2 linked regions of the Variovorax terrae genome follow. Each later gene encodes a partner of the first gene's protein in a complex. Links are inferred from orthologs where the notes say so. Each region holds a gene or a part of one and is shown on either strand. Other genes may lie near its edges. The genes, in order: tsaB and tsaD.

What was found.
Region 2: the proteins of tsaB (region 1) and tsaD are in contact, whole or in part, in a solved structure (PDB 4WQ4), measured with the Escherichia coli proteins. The link is inferred for Variovorax terrae from one-to-one orthologs.

The regions. Positions count from the first base shown.
Region 1 is NZ_JALGBI010000003.1:532,565-535,723, forward strand. The notes cover bases 280-3,130. They hold tsaB (tRNA (adenosine(37)-N6)-threonylcarbamoyltransferase complex dimerization subunit type 1 TsaB), read left to right. Parts: upstream 280-1,288; coding sequence 1,289-1,972; downstream 1,973-3,130. Other genes in these bases: MMF98_RS21885 (DMT family transporter), read left to right, coding at 280-1,265; rimI (ribosomal protein S18-alanine N-acetyltransferase), read left to right, coding at 1,976-2,443; MMF98_RS21900 (uracil-DNA glycosylase), read left to right, coding at 2,440-3,130. In the rest of the region: dacB (D-alanyl-D-alanine carboxypeptidase/D-alanyl-D-alanine endopeptidase), read right to left, coding at 1-205; more of MMF98_RS21885, read left to right, coding at 279-279; more of MMF98_RS21900, read left to right, coding at 3,131-3,159. UniProt on the Escherichia coli protein: Required for the formation of a threonylcarbamoyl group on adenosine at position 37 (t(6)A37) in tRNAs that read codons beginning with adenine.
Region 2 is NZ_JALGBI010000001.1:1,005,968-1,009,165, forward strand. The notes cover bases 66-2,955. They hold tsaD (tRNA (adenosine(37)-N6)-threonylcarbamoyltransferase complex transferase subunit TsaD), read left to right. Parts: upstream 66-941; coding sequence 942-1,970; downstream 1,971-2,955. Other genes in these bases: MMF98_RS04715 (nitrate regulatory protein), read right to left, coding at 66-857; MMF98_RS04725 (2OG-Fe(II) oxygenase), read right to left, coding at 2,017-2,733; MMF98_RS04730 (Ada metal-binding domain-containing protein), read right to left, coding at 2,772-2,955. Also shown: more of MMF98_RS04715, read right to left, coding at 1-65; more of MMF98_RS04730, read right to left, coding at 2,956-3,080; MMF98_RS04735 (2OG-Fe(II) oxygenase), read right to left, coding at 3,100-3,198.

The sequences.
Region 1 (3,159 bases):
ATGCCGGGTTGACCTGGGCGCCCGCGCGATGACTCAGGCGCGGCGCGGCGCGGCCCTCGGCGTCGGCCACCAGCATCGTCACGGCGTCGCGCGGGATGCGGGCCCGGGCCAGCGCGGCGTCGACCTCCGCCGGCAGCGGCTGCGCCAGCGCCGCCGCGGCGGCCAGTCCGGCCAGCGCGCCGGCGAGAAGGCTCTTGAATGTCATGGGCCGATTATCCGTTGCAAGGTTGATCCGGCCCGCCGCGGCAGAGCGGCGCCGCCCCCTCGATAATCGGGCCATGCGCCTTTCTCCCCGGGCGACCGGCATCGCCGCCGCGGTCGTCACCGTCATCATCTGGACCTCCTTCATCGTCATCGCCCGGGCCTCGGCCCAGCGCACGCTCGGCCCGTTCGACATCGCCTTCCTGCGCATCCTCGGCGCCAGCTGCGTGCTGCTGCCCTGGGGCGCGTGGCTGGTGCGCCGCCACGGCCTGCCGGGCTGGCTCGGGCTGTCGCCGCTGTCGTTCCGGCTGACCGCGCTGACGGGCCTGTTCGGCGGCCTGCTCTATGCCATGCTGGCCTACAGCGGCTTTTTCTACGCGCCCGCGGTGCACGCCTCGGTGCTGATGCCCGGCAGCCTGCCGCTGTGGACCACCCTGCTGGCGGCGCTGATCCTGCGCGACCGCATCACGCCGGCGCGTGCCCTGGGGCTGGCCTGCATCGTCGCGGGCGACCTGCTGGTGGGCGGCAGCAGTCTGCTCGGCGCGTTCTCCGGCGGCCAGGTCTGGAAGGGCGACCTGCTGTTCATGAGCGCGGCGTTCTGCTGGGCGGTCTACAGCGTGCTGGCGCGCCGCCACGGGCTGGACGCCGTGCGGGCGACCATCGCCGTCACGGTGTTCGCCTTCATCGCCTATGTGCCGGCCTACACGCTGCTGACGGCGTGGGGCGCGATGCCCAGCCGCCTGGGCGCGGCCCCGGCCGGCGAGGTGCTGTTCCAGCTGCTGTTCCAGGGCGGGGGCTCGGTGGTGATCTCGGGCATCACCTTCACCAAGATGGTCCAGCACTTCGGCCCGGTGCGCTCGACCATGCTGACCGCGCTGGTGCCGGGCCTGTCGGCGCTGGGGGCGGTGCTGTTCCTGGGCGAGCCGCTGTACTGGAACCTGCTGGCCGGGCTGGCGCTGGTGACGGCGGGCATCGTGTTCGGCGTGCGGGGCACCCTGGCGCCGACCGGGGCTGCTATGAAAAAAGTAGCTGCCGAAGACCGCTGCATGCGGACATCGGGCTGATTTGACCTGAAAATGGCGCCTGCATGAAGATTCTGGCCTTCGACACCAGCACCGAGACCCTGTCCATCGCCCTGGGCGACGGCGCGCGCGTCTGGCTGCATGCCGGCGCGGGCGGCGCCCAGGCCTCGGCCACGCTGATCCCGGCCATCGAGGCGCTGATGGCGCAGGCCGGCCTGGGCTTCGCGCAGCTCGACGCCATCGCCTTCGGCCGCGGCCCCGGCTCGTTCACCGGGCTGCGCACCGCCTGCGCGGTGGCGCAGGGGCTGGCTTTCGGCGCCGCCGTGCCGGTGCTGCCGATCGACACCCTGCTGGCCGTGGCCGAGGAGGCCCGCCACCACCACGGCGCCACGCGCGTGATGGCCGTGCTCGATGCGCGCATGGACGAGGTGTACGCGGCCAGCTACGAATTCGACGGCCGGCAGTGGCGCCAGCAGGCGCAGGCCGGCCTGGCGAAGCCCGAAGCCCTGAGCCTGGCGCCGGGCTGGGCGCTGGCCGGCAATGCGTTCGCCGCCTACGGCGCGCGCCTGCCCGCGGCGGCGGCGCGCCTGGACGCGCTGCCCACGGGCGCCGCGCTGCTGCGGCTGGCCCCGGCCCTGCTGGCCGCCGGCGCGGCCGTGCCGGCCGACCAGGCCCTGCCGCTCTACATTCGCGATAAAGTGGCAAAAACAACCGAGGAGCGCGCCGCCGACAAGGCCGCCGCCCCCTGACCGATGAGCGCCGTCTTCAACACCATCGAAGCCCAGTTCGAGCCGCTGACCGAAGCGCGGCTCGACGAGGTCGCGGCCATCGAGCAGACCGCCTACGCGCACCCCTGGTCGCGCGGCAACTTCGCCGACTCGCTGCGCTCGGGCTACCAGGCGCAGTTGCTCACGGCGGGCGAGCAGATCCTTGGCTACTTCGTCGCCATGAAGGGCGTGGACGAGGTGCACCTGCTCAACATCACGGTGGTGCCCGCGAGCCAGGCGCAGGGCTGGGGCCGCGTGATGCTGGACGCGCTGTCGATCTGGTCGCGCGGCCAGGGCGCGCAGTGGCTGTGGCTCGAAGTGCGCGTGAGCAACCAGCGCGCCCTGCAGATCTACGAGCGCCACGGCTTTCGCCGCGTCGGCGAACGCAAGAACTACTACCCCGCCCATGGCGGCCAGCGCGAGGATGCGGTGGTGATGAGCCTGAAGCTATGAGCCTCGATCTCGACGAACGCCAGCGCGCGATGCTGGAGGCGATGCACGTCAAGGTCTGGTTTCCCCAGACCCCGGTGCAGGCCGCCGCCGCGGCCGAGACGGCCGTGCCCGCCCGCCCCGCAACGGCGCCTGTGGCCATCGCGGCTGCTCCTGAAAAGAGAGCAGCCAATGACCCGCCGATGCGGACTTCCGGCCAAAATGAGCCCGAAAACCGGCCCGTGGCGCGCGCCCCGCGCCCCGCCGGCATCGGGGCCATGGACTGGCCCGCGCTGCAGGCCGCCGTGGCCGGCTGCCAGGCCTGCAGGCTGTGCGAGCGGCGCAAGAACACCGTGTTCGGCGTCGGCCAGGCCCCGGCGGCGCCCGGGCAGCCGCCCCGGGCCGACTGGCTGATCGTCGGCGAGGCGCCCGGCGAGAACGAGGACCTGCAGGGCGAGCCCTTCGTCGGCCAGGCCGGCAAGCTGCTCGACAACATGCTCAAGGCCATCGGGCTCGACCGGCACCACAACGTCTTCATCGCCAACGTGCTCAAGTGCCGCCCGCCCGGCAACCGCAACCCCGAGCCCGAGGAAGTGGCGCAGTGCGAGCCCTACCTGCGCCGCCAGGTGGAGCTGCTGCAGCCCCGCATCATCCTGGCCATGGGCCGCTTCGCCGTGCAGTCGCTGCTGCAGACCACCGAGCCGATCGGTCGCCTGCGCGGACGCAGCCACACCTACCAC
Region 2 (3,198 bases), on another replicon or contig:
ATCTTGCGCCTGCACAGCCCGCGCAGATGGACGGCCAACTGGTCTTCCAGCAATTTCATCGCGTCGATGCGGCGCGTGCAGCCCTCGTACCAGGCCTGGCTGAGGTTGGCGTCGAGCGCGCCATCCGTGCTGGGCGCGCAGCCGATGCGGCGCAGGCGCTCCAGCTCCGCGAGGCCGCCATCCTGCTGGCTGGCGTGCCAGGCGTCGAGCACGGGCCGCTCCGAGAAGTCCGCGAAGACCTCGAAGCAGCGCTCCTGCGACTCGATCAGGTGCCGCCACTGCTGCTGGCGCGCGAGGTCGGTGTGGCCCGAGGCGAAGCTGGCGGCGCCGAAGGCGCGCTCCTGGCCCGCGAACTCCTTGCCCTGCATGAAGTTGAACATCGCGACCAGGGCGCGCGAGATGTCCGGGTCGGTGGCGCTGTCCACGGCCTCGAACACCACGCTCAGCAGCCCGGCGATCAAGCGCACGAAGGCGGCGCTGGCTTCCTCGGGCGGCAGGGCCTGCGCGCCGATGCGTTGGCGCAGGGCGGGCAGGCCGTCGAGCGCGTGCAGCACGAAGGCGATGCGGCTGAACAGGCGCGCGCCGTTGCGCACCCGGCTGGCATCGGTGTCCAGCGTGTCGAAATGCTCGCGCACCCGCTGCTCGACCTGCTCGCACTCGGCCACCTGCTGGCGCCGCGGGTCGCCAAAGCGCGTGCCCTGCGAGCCGAGGAAGACATTGGACATCCCGCGCTCGCGCTGCAGCGCGTGGATCAGCCGCCCGATGACGCTCACCAGCTCGCTGGTGAGCGCGAGCTGTTCGAGTTCGCCAATCTCGCATTGGCGGGCGGCGACGAGAAAGCTGAGTCCGGATTTCATGGGCGTGCCTCAGGTGCAGGCAATATCCGTGCCGCAAGACCCTGCGCGGCGCTGCCGGCGCGCGCGCACTTTACACTTGGTCCCATGCTGGTATTGGGAATCGAATCGTCGTGCGACGAAACCGGGGTGGCGCTGGTGGAAGCGGCGGGCCCGGGCGTGCCGCGCCTGCTGGCCCATGGACTGCACAGCCAGATCCAGATGCACCAGGCCTATGGCGGCGTGGTGCCCGAGCTGGCCAGCCGCGACCACATCCGCCGCGTGCTGCCGCTGACCGAACAGGTGCTGGCCGAGACCGGGCGAAGCCTTGCGGAGGTGGACGTGGTGGCCTACACGCGCGGCCCGGGCCTGGCCGGTGCGCTGCTGGTGGGCGCTGGCGTGGCCTGTGCCCTCGGCGCCGCCACGGCCCGGCCGGTGCTGGGCGTGCACCACCTCGAAGGGCATCTGCTGTCGCCGTTCCTCAGCGCGGACCCGCCGCAGTTTCCGTTCGTGGCGCTGCTGGTGTCGGGCGGCCACACCCAGCTCATGCGGGTGGACGGCGTGGGCCGCTATGAGCTGTTGGGCGAAACCATCGACGACGCGGCCGGCGAGGCCTTCGACAAGTCGGCCAAGCTGCTGGGCCTGGGCTACCCGGGCGGGCCGGCGCTGTCGCGGCTGGCGCAGCAGGGCGACGCTGCGGCGTTCAAGCTGCCGCGGCCGCTGCTGCACAGCGGCGATCTGGATTTTTCATTCGCCGGGCTCAAGACCGCGGTGCTGACCCAGGCCAAGAAGTTGGGCGGCGAACTGGAGGCGCGCAAGGCCGACCTGGCCGCGTCCACCGAGGCGGCCATTGCGGAGGTGCTGGTGAAGAAGTCGCTGGCCGCGCTGAAGGCCACGGGCCTCAAGCGCATGGTGGTGGCCGGCGGCGTGGGCGCCAACCGCCTGCTGCGCGAACAGCTCAATGCGGCCTGCGCCCGGCTGGGTGTGCGCGTGCACTACCCCGAGCTGCACCTGTGCACCGACAACGGCGCCATGATCGCGATGGCCGCCGCCATGCGGCTGCAGGATGGGCAGGCGGTCGCCACGCGAACCTACGCGTTCGACGTCAAGCCGCGCTGGGATCTGGCGACGGTCTGAGGCCGGGCTCGTCTTTCGTCAAGCACCATCGAGGCACGAACCTGAGTCAACTGGCATCGTGAAAGATGATGCCCAGCGTATGCCGCTGTCCCTCGTGCAGCCGGCTGACCCCGTGGCGCAGATGGGCCCGGTAGAAGCCGCGGGCGGAACGAACGGGCCGGTGGTTGACGGCGAGCACCACGGCATCACCCTGGCGCAATGGCACCACGTCCGCCCGGCCGGGCCTCTTCGGGTTGGTCTCCGTCAGCAGCAACTCGCCGCCCTCGAAGTCGCGCCCCGGTTCGTTGAGCAGGAAGATGGCTTGAAACGGAAAGACGTGATCGCCGTACAGATCCTGGTGCAAGCAGCAATAGTCGTCGGCCCGATACCGCAGCAAAAGCGGCGTCGGCCGCTGCTGACCGGCAGCATGGCAGATTTCCCGAAACTCATCATGGGTCGCCGGAAAGCGTTCTTCGATCCGCATGGCAGCGTGCCATCGGTTGGCGATGGGCGCCAGGCGGGGATAGAGCGACTGGCGCAGACGCCCGACCACATCGGGCAGCGGGTAGCTGAAATACTTGTACTCGCCTCGGCCAAAGGCGTAGCGCTCCATCACGATGCGGCTGCGAAAGCGTGCGTCCTGAAAGAAGTAGCCCGCGAGTTCTTCGCACCTGGCCGGTGTCAATAGCGAGGGCAGCACGGCGTAGCCATCGCGTCCCAGGTTGTCTTCAACGGCACGCCAGTCCGCTGCGGCAATCCGGGTTTCGGGCAGGTCGTGCGGCATGAGGCTGTCCGCGTCTGCGGACATGGACGGTAGCGCGCTCATGAGCGTGCTTCCCTTCGGGCATCGCTGGGGGCCTTGGCGGGCAGGGTCTTCCTCCACGCCGCGTATTCCCGGGGCATGCACACGGCGCACGGCCGGAAGCCGGCCGCGATGGCGGTAGGCTCGTCGGCAAAGAAAACGCGGTGCTTCACATAGCCGTCGCGGGCGATCGCCTGCAGCGCGGCACGGCAATCGAGACGGCCGTACAGCTTGCCGCCGCGATGCCCTCCGAGCGTGCCGGGCAGCGGGCTGGAGTAAGGCCTGCCATCCGGCCCCACCAGCGTGAATGTCTTGTCCGATGCCGGCATGCGCGGTGCTCTTGCCATGTCACGAGGCATCGTGGAACGACAGTTCCAGGCCGATGCGCTCGCCTTGGCGCACGCGGCTGATGGCGTGCTTGAGGTTGACCCGGTAGTAGCCTTTTGT